DNA from 3 places in the Lentzea sp. NPDC005914 genome. Region 2 is predicted to be linked to each of the others. Evidence: riboswitches for the same ligand, from Rfam matches in the RefSeq annotation. Region 2 holds a riboswitch; each other region holds the start of a gene.
What was found. Region 2 has a riboswitch for glycine ahead of gcvT (glycine cleavage system aminomethyltransferase GcvT). Riboswitches for the same ligand answer to the same signal wherever they lie in the genome.
Positions count from the first base shown of each region.

Region 1: linked by a shared signal. The riboswitch ahead of gcvH (glycine cleavage system protein GcvH) and the one ahead of gcvT (glycine cleavage system aminomethyltransferase GcvT) in region 2 are both predicted to bind glycine.
Region 3: linked by a shared signal. The riboswitch ahead of gcvP (aminomethyl-transferring glycine dehydrogenase) and the one ahead of gcvT (glycine cleavage system aminomethyltransferase GcvT) in region 2 are both predicted to bind glycine.

Region 1 covers NZ_JBEXVQ010000014.1:13,287-17,849, forward strand. The annotation lists gene ABZ345_RS20635 (cytochrome P450) at 1-193, opposite strand, end outside; gene ABZ345_RS20640 (L-serine ammonia-lyase) at 267-1,631, opposite strand; gene gcvH (glycine cleavage system protein GcvH) at 1,663-2,043, opposite strand; glycine riboswitch at 2,106-2,198, opposite strand; gene ABZ345_RS20650 (alpha-L-fucosidase) at 2,363-4,563, shown strand, end outside.
Region 2 covers NZ_JBEXVQ010000022.1:137,146-141,708, forward strand. The annotation lists gene ABZ345_RS28820 (SDR family oxidoreductase) at 1-57, shown strand, start outside; gene glyA (serine hydroxymethyltransferase) at 59-1,324, opposite strand; gene gcvT (glycine cleavage system aminomethyltransferase GcvT) at 1,338-2,432, opposite strand; glycine riboswitch at 2,529-2,620, opposite strand; glycine riboswitch at 2,621-2,711, opposite strand; gene ABZ345_RS28835 (DUF3817 domain-containing protein) at 2,757-3,059, opposite strand; gene ABZ345_RS28840 (hypothetical protein) at 3,074-3,406, opposite strand; gene ABZ345_RS28845 (helix-turn-helix transcriptional regulator) at 3,522-4,016, opposite strand; gene ABZ345_RS28850 (hypothetical protein) at 4,181-4,378, opposite strand.
Region 3 covers NZ_JBEXVQ010000017.1:155,085-159,647, forward strand. The annotation lists gene ABZ345_RS24570 (MerR family transcriptional regulator) at 1-154, shown strand, start outside; gene ABZ345_RS24575 (bifunctional nuclease family protein) at 306-779, shown strand; gene ABZ345_RS24580 (MerR family transcriptional regulator) at 1,110-1,676, shown strand; glycine riboswitch at 1,751-1,846, shown strand; gene gcvP (aminomethyl-transferring glycine dehydrogenase) at 1,996-4,563, shown strand, end outside.

The sequences.
Region 1 (4,563 bases), on a different contig from region 2:
GGGGATCGAGGTTGTGGGACCGCGCGACGAAGCTCGGATCTCTCAGCACTTCCACGACGTTCTCGTACCGGCTGACGACCCAGTAGCCGTTCTCCTCGCTGAAGAACACCGGTTCGGACGCTCTCAGGTGCACGAAGAGCGGGTACGGGTTCGCGAGGTGCAGCGAGTTCAGCGGATCGTAGGCGATGGCCACAAAGTCCGAGTGTGACACCGGGCGGACGTCTCGAAAGTACCCATGGGGCAATTGAGACGTACGCCCGGTTCGACTAACACTCGATGACGTTCACGGCAAGGCCGCCGCGCGCGGTCTCCTTGTACTTCACCGACATGTCCTTGCCGGTGTCGCGCATGGTCTTGATGACCTTGTCCAGCGACACGAAGTGCGAGCCGTCGCCGCGCAACGCCATGCGCACCGCGGTGATCGCCTTGATCGACGCGACGGCGTTGCGTTCGATGCACGGGATCTGCACCAGGCCGCCGATCGGGTCGCAGGTGAGGCCCAGGTTGTGCTCCATGGCGATCTCGGCCGCGTTCTCGACCTGTTCCGGGGTGCCGCCGAGGACCTCGGCGAGACCGCCGGCGGCCATCGAACACGCCGAGCCGACCTCGCCCTGGCAGCCGACCTCGGCACCGGAGATCGAGGCGTTCTCCTTGAACAGCACGCCGATCGCGGCCGCCGTGAGCAGGAACCTGACGACGCCGTCGTCGTTGGCTCCCGGCACGAACCTCGTGTAGTAGTGCAGGACCGCGGGCACGATGCCGGCCGCGCCGTTGGTCGGTGCGGTGACGACACGGCCGCCCGCCGCGTTCTCCTCGTTGACCGCCAACGCGAAGAGCGTCACCCAGTCCATGACCCGCAACGGGTCCGTGACGAAGTGCTCGCCCTCCAGACGCTTGCGCATCTCGGCGGCGCGACGGCGGACCTTGAGGCCGCCGGGCAGGACGCCGTGCTCGGTGCAGCCGCGCTCGACGCACTCCTGCATCACGTGCCAGATGTGCAGAAGTCCTTGGCGGATCTCGTCTTCGGTCCGCCACGACAGCTCGTTGGCCATCATGATCTCGCTGATCGACATGCCCGTCTCCCGGCACCGCGCGAGCAGCTGGTCGCCGGTCAGGAACGGGTGCGGCAGCGGGGTGGTGTCCGGCTTGATCCGGTCCGTGCCCGAAGCGTTCTCGTCGACGACGAAGCCGCCGCCGATCGAGTAGTAGACGGCGTGCTCGACGGACTCGTCACCCTTGTACGCCTCGAAGCTCATCCCGTTGGGGTGCAACGGAAGCGACTTGCGGCGGTGCATGACGAGGTCGCGGTCGTGCACGAAGTCGATCTCGTGCGCACCGCCGAGCTTCAGGCGTCGGCCGGTGACGATCTCCTCGACACGGGCGGCCGCGATCGTTGGGTCGACTTCCTCGGGGAGGTTGCCTTCGAGGCCCAGGAACACGGCCTTGGGGCTGCCGTGGCCGTGCCCGGTCGCACCGAGCGAGCCGAAGAGCTCGACGTGCACGCGGTCCACTTCGGACACCCGTGCCCCGAGCTTCTCGACGAACATCGCAGCGGCGCGCATCGGACCGACCGTGTGGGAGCTGGACGGTCCGATGCCGACGGAGAAGAGGTCGAAAACGCTGATCGCCACTGATCAGTCCTTCGCGGTGGGGTTCGGCACGTCAGTCTGTGGTGAGCTCGGCGTACTTGGCCGCCGTGAGCAGGTTCTCCGCGGACTCGACCCGCACCCTGAACAGCCAGCCGGCGCCGTACGGGTCGTTGTTGATGACGGCCGGGTCGTCCACGACCGCGCCGTTGACCTCGATCACCTCGCCGGTCACCGGGGAGAACAGGTCGCTGACCGACTTGGTGGACTCGAGCTCGCCGCAGACGGCGTTCGAGACGACCTTGGCGCCGACCTCGGGAAGCTGGACGAAGACGATGTCACCGAGGGCGTCCGCGGCGTAGGAGGTGATTCCGCAGGTCAGCGGGTCCTGGGTACCCGGCGTCCAGTCGACCCACTCGTGCTCGACGGTGTAGAGCAGGTTCTCGGGGAACTCCACGGCGACTCCTCTGGCTGGGACGGCTCGGTCAGGTGACTACCCCCTCCGCCGTGCAGAGTTGCCTACCCCGAGCGGTCTTGCTGCCTGAGAGTGTGCGGGAGCTTGCCCCTTCGGCGCCTCGACTGCTTCGTCGAGGTCTCTCCCGCTCGGGTTTCGGTGCCGCCCTGGTTGGACCAGAGGACACCACGGCCGATGTTCAGTTTTGAGTCCTTCGAGACCAGGCGAACGCTATGTGCGTCCCCCGCCAAGTGTCAACGCGAGATGGTTGACATCGGCGAGAGCGCTGCCATGGTGTGGTGAGGCAGACATCGGAGGTCTCATGAGGAAAGCGTTCATCGCCGCGCTGCTCGCCTCGCTGGTCCTTACCCCTGTCCCCGCTGCATCGGCTGCGGAGGCACCAGCTCCGATCACAGTTCCCCTCACCCAGTACTTCGACAACGACGGCATCGACACCGCGTCGGACCGGACCGGCAACTTCGACGGTTCCGGCTACGCGTTCCCTGCGGAGGGGCTGCCGTCCGGGCAGGTCAACGCCGATGGAGTGCCGTACCTCTTCCCGGGAAATTCACAGGCCAAGAACAACAACGCGGTCGCGCTGGGGCAGCGGATCGACCTGCCGCACGGGCGCTACCTGACTCTGCACTTCCTCGTGGCGTCCTCGTACGGGGCGGCCGGCGGGACCGCCACCGTGCACTACGCGGACGGATCGACCACGACAGGTGCCGTGAGCGGACCGGACTGGTACGCGGGCAGTGGTCCGATCTCCGCGCCGTTCCGCTACTCGCCCGGTGGCACCGACCAGCACCCCGTGTCGATCGGGACCTCCCAGGTCTGGGCGGATCCTCAGAAGGAGGCGGTCGGGGTCACGCTGCCGGTCACGAACCCGGCGGTGGAGGGCAAGTCCTCGCTGCACGTGTTCGCGCTGTCGTTGCAGCCGGTGGCCAAGGGCTCGGTGCTCGCGGTCCGTGCCGCGCGCAGCACGACCAAGCTGCCCCGGCTGGGCGGGCAGACCGTCGAGGCCACCGTCGTGAACCTCGGCGACCAGTGGGTCTCGAACATCTGGGTGCGCGCCGAGGGGCTGGGTCTGGTGACGCTGCAGCCGGCGCTGGTGAAGCGGCTCGCGCCCGGTGAGGAAGCTCGCGTGCGGATCGGCATCCACGCGTACCGGACCGGCACGTTCGACGGGAAGGTCGTCGCTTCCTCCGCGAAGGCCTCGGCGTCGCAGAACGCCAGGTTCACGCTGGGTGTCGCGGACTACCAGGCGAACGACGCCTCGCTGGCCGCCCACGAGTCGCCGTACTGGTTCGACGACGCCAAGTTCGGGATCTTCATCCACTGGGGGCTCTACTCGGTGCCCGCCTGGTCGCCGCCCGGTGAGCAGTACGCGGAGTGGTACTGGCAGTGGATGCAGGACCCGAACAACGCGGTGAACGCCTACCACGCGGCGACGTACGGGAAGGACTTCTCGTACGACCAGTTCATCCAGCAGTTCACGGCCTCGAAGTTCGACCCTCGCGAGTGGGTGAAGCTCTTCGAAGAGGCCGGCGCGAAGTACTACGTGCTGACCTCCAAGCACCACGAGGGTTTCGCGTTGTGGGACTCGAAGGTGTCCGGCCGCGACTCCGTTGATCTCGGTCCTCGTCGCGACCTGGTGAAGGAACTGTTCGACGCGTCGCGGAAGTACACGCCTGGCCTGAAGAACGGGCTCTACTTCTCGATGCCGGAGTGGTTCAACCCGGACAGCCCGTGGACCGGTCACGCTCCGCGGAACCCGTACACGGGCGCTGCCGAGCCCTACACCGGCTATCAGGCCGGGCGCGACTTCGTGAAGGACTACCAGGGGCCGCAGATGACCGAACTGGTCGACGGGTACGACCCCGACGTCATCTGGTGCGACATCGGTGGTGCGAACGACTCGCGGCGCGTGATGGCGGACTACTTCAACAAGGCCAAGAACCGGGCCGTGCCCAAGGACGTGACGGTCGACGACCGGTGCGGCATCCCGACCCACGACTACACGACGCCGGAGTACGCGACGTACCCGAACACCGTGGTGAAGAAGTGGGAGGCCTCGCGCGGCCTGGACCCGCGTTCGTACGGGTGGAACCGGGCGACGCCGGACTCGATGTACATGACCGCGGACGAGGTGATCCACACGCTCGTCGACACGACGTCCAAGAACGGCAACTTCCTGCTGGACATCGGCCCGCGCGCGGACGGCTCGATCCCCGAGATCATGCAGCAGCGACTGCGTGAGACGGGGGCGTGGCTGCGCACCAACGGCGAGTCGATCTACGGCACGACGTACTGGTCGCGGATGGCTCAGCAAGGTGACCTGCGGTTCACGGTGAAGCCGAACGAAGCGTTCTACATCACCTCGTTGGTCCAGCCGGGGTCACAGCTCGTGGTCGACGCTCCAGTGCCGCTCAAGGACGGCGACAAGATCACGTTGCTGGGTCATGACAGGCCCCTGAAATGGACCCGATCGGGTGGAAAACTGGTGGTCGACGTGCCACAGGG
Region 2 (4,563 bases):
CGCACCGGCCAGGTGTGGTCGGTGCAGGCCGGTCGCCCGGTCGAACTGGTGCGGTAAATCAGAGCGTGCTGTACAGCGGGTGCTTGGCGGCCAGCACCTCGACGCGGGCGCGCAGCTCGTCAACAGCCGCACCCGGCTTGAGGGCCTCGGCGATCACGTCGGCGACCTCGGCGAAGTCCACCTCGCCGAAACCGCGGGTGGCCAGCGCCGGGGTGCCGATGCGCAGACCCGAGGTGACCATCGGCGGCCGCGGGTCGTTCGGGACGGCGTTGCGGTTCACCGTGATGCCGATCTGGTGCAGCACGTCCTCGGCCTGCTTGCCGTCGAGCTCGGAGTTCACCAGGTCGACGAGGACCAGGTGGACGTCCGTGCCGCCGGTGAGGACCTTCACGCCCGCGGCGGCCACGTCCGGCTGTGACAGGCGCTCGGCCAGGATCTTCGAGCCTTCCAGCGTGCGGCGCTGGCGGTCGGCGAACTCCGGCGAGGCGGCGTGCTTGAACGCCACGGCCTTGGCGGCGATCACGTGCTCCAGCGGGCCGCCCTGCTGGCCGGGGAAGACCGCGGAGTTGATCTTCTTGGCGATGTCCGCCTCGTTCGAGAGGATCACACCGCCACGGGGACCGCCCAGGGTCTTGTGGGTCGTGGTCGTCGTCACGTGCGCGTGGGGCACGGGCGACGGGTGCAGGCCCGCGGCGACGAGGCCCGCGAAGTGCGCCATGTCGACCATCAGGTAGGCCTCGACCGAGTCCGCGATGCGGCGGAACTCGGCGAAGTCCAGCTGGCGCGGGTACGCGGACCAGCCGGCGACGATCAGCTTCGGGCGGTGCTCCTGCGCCAGGCGCTCGACCTCGGCCATGTCGACGCGGCCGTCCGAGTCGGACACGTGGTACGGCACGACGTTGTAGAGCTTGCCGGAGAAGTTGATGCGCATGCCGTGCGTGAGGTGACCGCCGTGCGCGAGGTCGAGGCCGAGGATCGTGTCGCCGGGCTGCAGCAGCGCGAACATCGCGGCGGCGTTGGCCTGCGCGCCCGAGTGCGGCTGGACGTTGGCGAAACCGGCGCCGAACAACGACTTGATGCGCTCGATGGCCAGGCGCTCGACGACGTCGACGTGCTCGCAGCCGCCGTAGTAGCGGCGGCCGGGGTAGCCCTCGGCGTACTTGTTGGTCAGCACCGAACCCTGTGCCTGCAGCACCGAGACGGGCGTGAAGTTCTCCGAGGCGATCATCTCGAGAGTGCCCTGCTGGCGCGCCAGCTCGGCCGCGACGGCCTCGGCGACCTCGGGGTCGTACTCCGCGAGGGAGGCGTTGAACTGGTCGGACATCTGGAAGATCTCCCTACTTGGCGCGCTTGTAGAACGGAAGTGCGACGACCTCGACCGGCTGCTTCTTGCCGCGGACGTCCACCAGCAGAGGGGTGCCGGGTTCGGCACTGGCCCGAGTCACGTACGCCATGGCGACCGAGTAGCCGAGCGTCGGCGACAGCGCGCCCGACGTGACCTCGCCGACGACCTCGTCGCCGTTCAGCACCGCGTAACCGTGCCGCGGGGCGCGGCGCTCGGGGGTCTTCAGTCCGACCAGGACCGAGTCCACATCGGACTCCGAGACCTTCGTCAGCGCGTCGCGGCCCACGAAGTCGCCCGGCTTGTCGAGCTTCACGACGCGGCCGAGACCAGCGTGGTACGGCGTCAGCGACGTGGTCAGCTCGTTGCCGTACAAGGGCATTCCGGCTTCGAGACGCAACGTGTCGCGGCAGCCGAGACCGCACGGCTTGAGCTCGTGCGCCTCGCCCGCCTCCAGCAGCGCGGCCCAGACGGCCGAGGCGTCGGACGGCGCCACGAAGAGCTCGAAGCCCTCCTCGCCCGTGTACCCGGTGCGGGCGAGCAGCGCGTCGACACCTGCCACGGTGGACGGGTAGGAGGCGTAGTACTTCACGGCCGACAGGTCGGTGTCGGTGAGTCCGGACAGGATCTCGACCGACTTCGGGCCCTGGATCGCGATCAACGCGTAGTCGGTCGACTTGTCGGTGACGACGGTGTCGAACCCGGCGGCGCGCTCGACCAGAGCGTCAGCCACCACAGCGGCGTTGGAGGCGTTGGCGACGACCATGAACTCCTCGTCGCCCAACCTGTACACGATCAGGTCATCGATCACGCCGCCGTCGGCCTGCGTGATCATCGTGTAGCGAGCCTTGCCGACGGCCAGCGCCGAGATGTGGCCGACCAGCGCGTAGTCGAGCGCCTCGCCGGCCTGGGGTCCGGTCAGCACGATCTCACCCATGTGCGTGAGGTCGAACAGGCCCGCGGTGGTGCGCACCGCGTGGTGCTCGGCGAGCTCGCTGGAGTAGCGCAGCGGCATCCGCCAGCCCGCGAAGTCGGTGAACATCGCGCCGAGCTGCTCGTGCTCGGCGTTCAGAGGCGTGAGGCGGGACATCAGAACGCTCCTCCAGGGTGCGCCGAAGAGCCGGCCTGGGCCGGCTGAGGCAACAGAAGAATGACACGGTCCATCGGAGACTCCTCACCAGAGCGAGCCTCCCCCTCTGTCATGAGCCTGAGAGCTTCGCCGCGCAGCACGCGACTTGCACCGTGGGCGAGGCCGATGGGCCTGCTTTTCAGAGTTGCCTTCGTCGTGCGGTACCTGTACCTGAGAGATTCCGGGGAGGAGTTGCTCCTTCGGCGCTCACACTCAAGTGAGCTCTCCCGCGCGACATCGACGGCCGTGTTCAGTTGGTAGCCCCAGACGCTAGCAGGCCAAACGTCACAGCGGCACGCCCTGCGCAGTCTTCTCGACCACCTTGCGCTCAGCCCAGAACGACAGGAACGGGATCGTCCCGGCGAGCAGCACGAGGGCGGTGCCCTTGATCGACCAGCGCAGCTTCAGCGCCAGGTCGACGGAAATGACCAGGTAAATGGCGTAGAGAAAGCCGTGGATCGGCCCGACGACCTTCATGAACTGACCCATGTCCGCGGCGTACTTGAGCACCATCGCCACGCACAGGAGCAGCAGGAAGACACCGACCACGTAAGCCATGACCCGGAACCGGGTCAACGCACCCTTCATCAGCCCGCCTTCGCTCAACGACCGTCCCGCGCGTTGAGGTCCGCGAGCATGCGGTTGTAGGCCGCGAGCTCCGCGTCTTCAGGATCGTCGAAGTGCTCGACAGGCGCGGGTTTGACGGCGTCAACGGTAGTCATCGGCTTCGCGGCGGCCGCAACCGGCTCCGGTGCGGAGAGAACCTCGTCACGACGCTGGCGCGCCAAACGGCGGAAACGCCACACCATGAAGGCCGGGAAGAGGCCGAAGAGCGGCCACTGGAGCACGTAACCGAGATTCTGGAACGTGCCGCTGGCGGACTCGAAGCGCTGCCACTGCCAGTACGCGAGCCCGCAACAGGCGATCAGGGCCACCAGACAGGCAAACCCGATCAACACTCGCTGGGGTGTAAGGAGGCCGCGCACGGCCTCCACACTACTTGGAACGCATGGATACAGGGCTGCCGCCTCCGACAGCCCGTTCCCTCTACTACGCCACGCCGTCCCGGCGCTGCCTCTGCAGACGTGCGACACACCAGGCTGCGGCGGAACCGCGGCGAAGGTGCTGGAGAACCGTCATCGGTCCCAGGCGCCGCCCGAGGTCGGCAGGGCTCAGACCCGCCGCGCGATAGTCGAGCGCGCGCTGGTCCAACGGGCTGATGCCCGCGTCCCACCACTGCTCGGCCTCGGCGACATCGCCAACCAGCTGCCAGTAGCTCGCCGCGGCGGCGAGCAGTGCCTCGGGTGCCTCCGGCGCCCGCTTGCGCATCGCGGCCACGTAGGCCGGATCCGCCGAGTCGACCTTGACCAAGCCACGCGAGGGCCCGCCCCTGCCGCCCCGCTGTGCGGGGATGCCTGGCGCCGAGGGGGGAGCCTCAGCGAGCCACGCGTTCTTGATCCGGTTCACCTCCTGCATCTCTGCGTCATCAGACCGTTCAGCCGCCCACTGCTGCAACAGCTCGTGGACCCCGGAGTCCTCGACCATATGTGCCTCCTCGTCGGTCGGGGATCGGCCATTGCAGCGGAAGGTATTCGGTAGGTCTGACAATCGCCAGACCCTGAATCCCCAGAACACCCGTTACCAGTGCGTGATTGGCCTCTTTCCACCCATCCGGTCCAACGCAGATGGCCGAGGATCACCGAGAGTCACTAGGCGACAGGCGTCGCCGTCCCGAAGAGGCTCCTGATGAAGGTGATGATCGACTCCGCGCCCTGCCTCAGCCAGCCGAGGAGCGTCTGGACCGCGCCTGCGGACTCCTCGGGCCGGGTGATCAGGAGGAACAGCACCAGCGCGACGACCGCCAGCACTAGCACCTTCTTGAGGTTCACAGGTACCTCTCCGTCCATCTCGCTCACAGGTGAGGCGGCAGACCGCCCGTGTCACCCGACATGGTCCCTCATTCACCCGGCTGATGAACAACGACCACGCCCAACTGCCCCCAGGATCCACCGGCCACGCACGCCTGCTGACGGGGAATGTCACCCGAATGGCGGCTAAAGAGAGGCCTCAGCAGCGCCGATGTCCTGGGCAC
Region 3 (4,563 bases), on a different contig from region 2:
CGAGCGCGAGCACCTGCGCGCGGTTCGCGCTGCGGCGGACCACGAGGTGGTTGCGCTGAAGTCGTTCTCAGATCCCGAGACGGTCCGGGAATTGGCTGACCTGTTCACCTCGTTGCACACGTTGTTGGTAAGAGCGGGCTTGCGGCAATCGTGATCTGTCCGGCGGCAGTGCAGTCTTGATCACGATCTGCCCGCAACAATTGAGCACACGGCCCGCTTGGCGGGTAGCGTCGAAGACGTACGCCGGGGGATGCTCGGGTGTGAAACCGGGTACTCCCGAACGACATAGAGGGAGGCGAGGCCCGATGAGCGAGATGCGTGTCGTCGGCGTGCGGGTGGAGCTGCCCCAGAACCAGCCGATCCTTCTTCTGCGCGAAACCGAGGGCGAGCGGTACCTGCCGATCTGGATCGGCTCCGTCGAGGCCACGGCCATCGCACTCGAACAGCAGGGTGTTCGTCCGGCCCGTCCGTTGACGCACGACCTGCTCAAGGACGTCATCGGGGCGCTGGGTCGCAACCTCGAACAGGTCCGGATCACGGACCTGCAGGAGGGCACCTTCTTCGCCGAGCTCGTGTTCGACGGCGACGTGCGGGTCTCCGCGCGGCCCTCGGACTCGGTGGCGCTGGCGTTGCGCGTCGGTGTGCCGATCCACGCCGAGGAGTCGGTGCTGGCCGAGGCCGGCCTGATCATCCCCGACGAGCAGGAGGACGAGGTCGAGAAGTTCCGCGAGTTCCTCGACTCGGTCTCGCCGGAGGACTTCCGCGGAGCGGACACGTAGGCACACCAGGGGCGCCGACAGCTGAGTTTTGCGTTGTGTCGCTGTCTGTCTCGTTTGGAACCGTCGTAGCGCCTTGGTGTGTCGCTCTTTTGGGCTACTTTCCGCTCGATTTGCTCGCTAAACGATCACTAAACGTCACCTGAACGTCCCGCATCGGGTGACGGTGTGACTCTCCACCTCAGGTTGAGGGTCGATCCTCCCCGCGCGTCGCGTTGACCTGCCCTCTGAGCGGTCTTACCGTCGAACTCGAGTGGACGTCGCCGGTTTGCGTGAGCTGACGCGGCGGCTTGACGGCCATGAGTTTCGTGGCCGTTCCGAGGGGAGGCAGGCGTGGTCGAGGAAGCGCCCGTGCGGGCCGAATCCGGGCAGCAGGGTGAGCTGTTCCCGGACTCCTCGCTGCCGGACGAACTCGTCGGCTACCGGGGTCCCGCGGCGTGTCAGATCGCGGGCATCACATACCGGCAGCTCGACTACTGGGCCAGGACCGGACTCGTCGCTCCGACGATACGGATGGCTCACGGGTCCGGAAGTCAGCGGTTGTACTCCTTCAAGGACATCCTGGTTCTGAAGGTCGTGAAGCGGTTGCTGGACACCGGGGTCTCGTTGCAGAACATCCGGGTCGCGGTCGACCACCTGCGGCGCCGCGGCGTGCAGGACCTGGCGAAGATCACGCTCTTCTCGGACGGGACGACCGTCTACGAGTGCACCTCGCCGGAAGAGGTCGTGGATCTGCTGCAGGGCGGTCAGGGCGTGTTCGGGATCGCGGTTTCCGGTGCCATGCGGGAGATCTCGGGGACGATTCACGAGTTCCCGGCCGAGCGGGCCGACGGGGTGGAGATCGCTCCCATGACCGAGGACGAGCTGACGCGCAGGCGCCGGGAGCGCGCGACGGGCTGAAGTTCGGTTGAGACATTGGTCGCGCCCGTAGCGACTACGTGGGCTGCCTGCGGGTATTCTTCGCGGGTAGTCGCTGAACTCAGGCGGGAGAGACCGGGTTTCGAGCCCGGCGCCGAAGGAGCAAGTCCCTCCCCGGGAACCTCTCAGGCATCCAGGACCGCGTGAGCGAGACGCCTCTGGAAAGTGGACCCGCAAGGGTCCCGCCGACGGTGAAAGCCCCATGTCACACCGGGGTGAACCTCTCAGGCGCCCGTGACGGGTACGGACAGAGCGGGGAGGGCACCAGGACACGTGTGCCCGCAGCCCCCGGAGGCGTTTGATGACGCAGGACCGCATTCCGCTCGCCGCTCTCGAGCACGGCACCCCGTTCGCCGACCGCCACGTCGGCCCGCGCCCGGCGGAGCTCGCGCGCATCCTCGACGTCATCGGCGTCGGATCGCTGGAGGAGCTGGCGCAGCACGCGGTGCCGTCGTCCATTCACGAGCGCGACCTCGTGCTCGACCTGCCGGCTCCGGCGACCGAGACCGAGGCGCTGGCCGAGCTTCGTGAGCTGGCTTCCCAGAACCGGCCGATGACGCAGATGATCGGTCTCGGCTACTACGACACCGTCACGCCGGGCGTCATCCTGCGCAACGTGCTGGAGTCGCCCGCCTGGTACACGGCCTACACGCCGTACCAGCCGGAGATCTCCCAGGGCCGTCTCGAGGCGCTGCTGAACTTCCAGACCATGGTCGGCGACCTGACCGGCCTGCCGGTGGCGAACGCGTCCATGCTGGACGAGTCGACCGCCGCCGCCGAGGCGATGACCCTGGTGCGCCGCGCCGGTCGCTCCAAGTCGAACAAGTTCGTCGTCGACGCCGACACGTTGCCGCAGACGCTGGCCGTCATCGAGACGCGCGCCGAGCCGCTGGGCATCGAGATCGTGGTCGCCGACCTGTCGCAGGGCATCGAGGGGCTCGGCCTGGGCGGCGACTTCTACGGCGTGCTGCTCTCGTACCCCGGCGCGTCCGGTGTGGTGCGCGACCAGAAGGCCCTCATCGAGGAGATCCACGACGCGGGCGCGCAGGCCGTCGTCGTCGCGGACCTGCTCTCCCTCACGTTGCTGCGCGCGCCGGGTGAGATCGGCGCGGACGTCGTCGTCGGCACCACGCAGCGCTTCGGTGTGCCGATCGGGTTCGGTGGCCCGCACGCCGGCTACATGGCGGTCCGGTCCGGCCTGGAGCGTCAGCTGCCCGGCCGTCTCGTGGGCGTCTCGGTCGACTCCGACGGCTCGCTGGCCTACCGCCTCGCGCTGCAGACTCGTGAGCAGCACATCCGCCGCGAGAAGGCCACGTCGAACATCTGCACCGCGCAGGTGCTGCTGGCCGTGATCGCGTCCATGTACGCCGTCTACCACGGTCCCGATGGCCTGCGCGCGATCGCGACCCGTGTGCACCGCATGGCCACCGTGCTCGCCACCGGCCTGTGCGAGGCCGGCCTGGACGTCGTGCACGGCGAGTTCTTCGACACCGTCCAGGTTCGTGTCGAGGGCCAGGCCGCTTCTGTTGTCGAGAAGGCGCGTTCGTTCGGCATCAACCTGCGTCTGGTCGACGCCGACGTCGTGGCAATCGCTTGCGACGAGAAGACGACGCGCGCGCACCTCGTCGCGGTGTGGGAAGCCTTCGGTGTCACTGGATCCGATGTGGACGCCATCGACGCCGACACCGCGGACGGCATCCCGGCCGACCTGCGCCGCACGTCGGACTACCTGACCCACCCGGTCTTCCACGCCCACCGCTCCGAGACCGCGCTGCTGCGTTACCTGCGTGCGTTGTCCGACAAGGACGTCGCGCTGGACCGCAGCATGATCCCGCTCGGCTCCTGCACGATGAAGCTGAACGCGACCGCGGAGATGGAGTCCATCACGTGGCCGGAGTTCTCGACGCTGCACCCGTTCGCGCCCGTCGAGGACGCCGCCGGACTGCTGAAGATCGTCTCCGACCTGGAGGCGTGGCTCGCCGAGGTCACCGGCTACGACGCGGTGTCGTTGCAGCCCAACGCCGGTTCGCAGGGCGAGTTCGCGGGTCTGCTCGCGATCCGCGCGTACCACCGCGCGAACGGCAACGCCGACCGTGACGTCTGCCTGATCCCGTCGTCCGCGCACGGCACGAACGCCGCGTCCGCCGTCATGGCCGGTATGCGCGTCGTCGTCGTGAAGTGCGACGACAAGGGCAACATCGACATGGGCCACCTGCGTTCGACGGTCGCCGAACACGCGGACGACCTCGCCGCGATCATGATCACCTACCCGTCCACGCACGGCGTGTACGAGGACACGGTCAGCGAGGTCTGCGGCCTGGTCCACGACGCGGGCGGCCAGGTGTACGTCGACGGCGCGAACCTCAACGCGTTGATCGGCTTGGCGCGCTACGGGAAGTTCGGCTCGGACGTCTCGCACCTGAACCTGCACAAGACGTTCTGCATCCCGCACGGCGGTGGCGGCCCCGGCGTCGGCCCGATCGGCGTCCGCTCGCACCTCGCGCCGTTCCTGCCGAACCACCCGCTGCAGCCCACCGCCGGTCCCGCCACGGGTGTCGGGCCGATCAGCGCGGCCCCCTGGGGTTCCGCGTCGATCCTGCCGATCTCGTGGGCGTACGTGCGCATGATGGGCGGCGACGGCCTGCGCCGCGCGACCCTGACCGCCGTGGCCGCCGCGAACTACGTTGCCCGGCGGTTGGACGAGCACTACCCGGTGCTCTACACGGGTGAGGGCGGCTTCGTGGCCCACGAGTGCATCCTCGACCTGCGTCCGATCACCAAGGCGACCGGCGTGACGGTGGACGACGTGGCCAAGCGCCTCGCGGATTACGGCCTGCACGCGCCGACGATGTCGTTCCCCGTCGCCGGC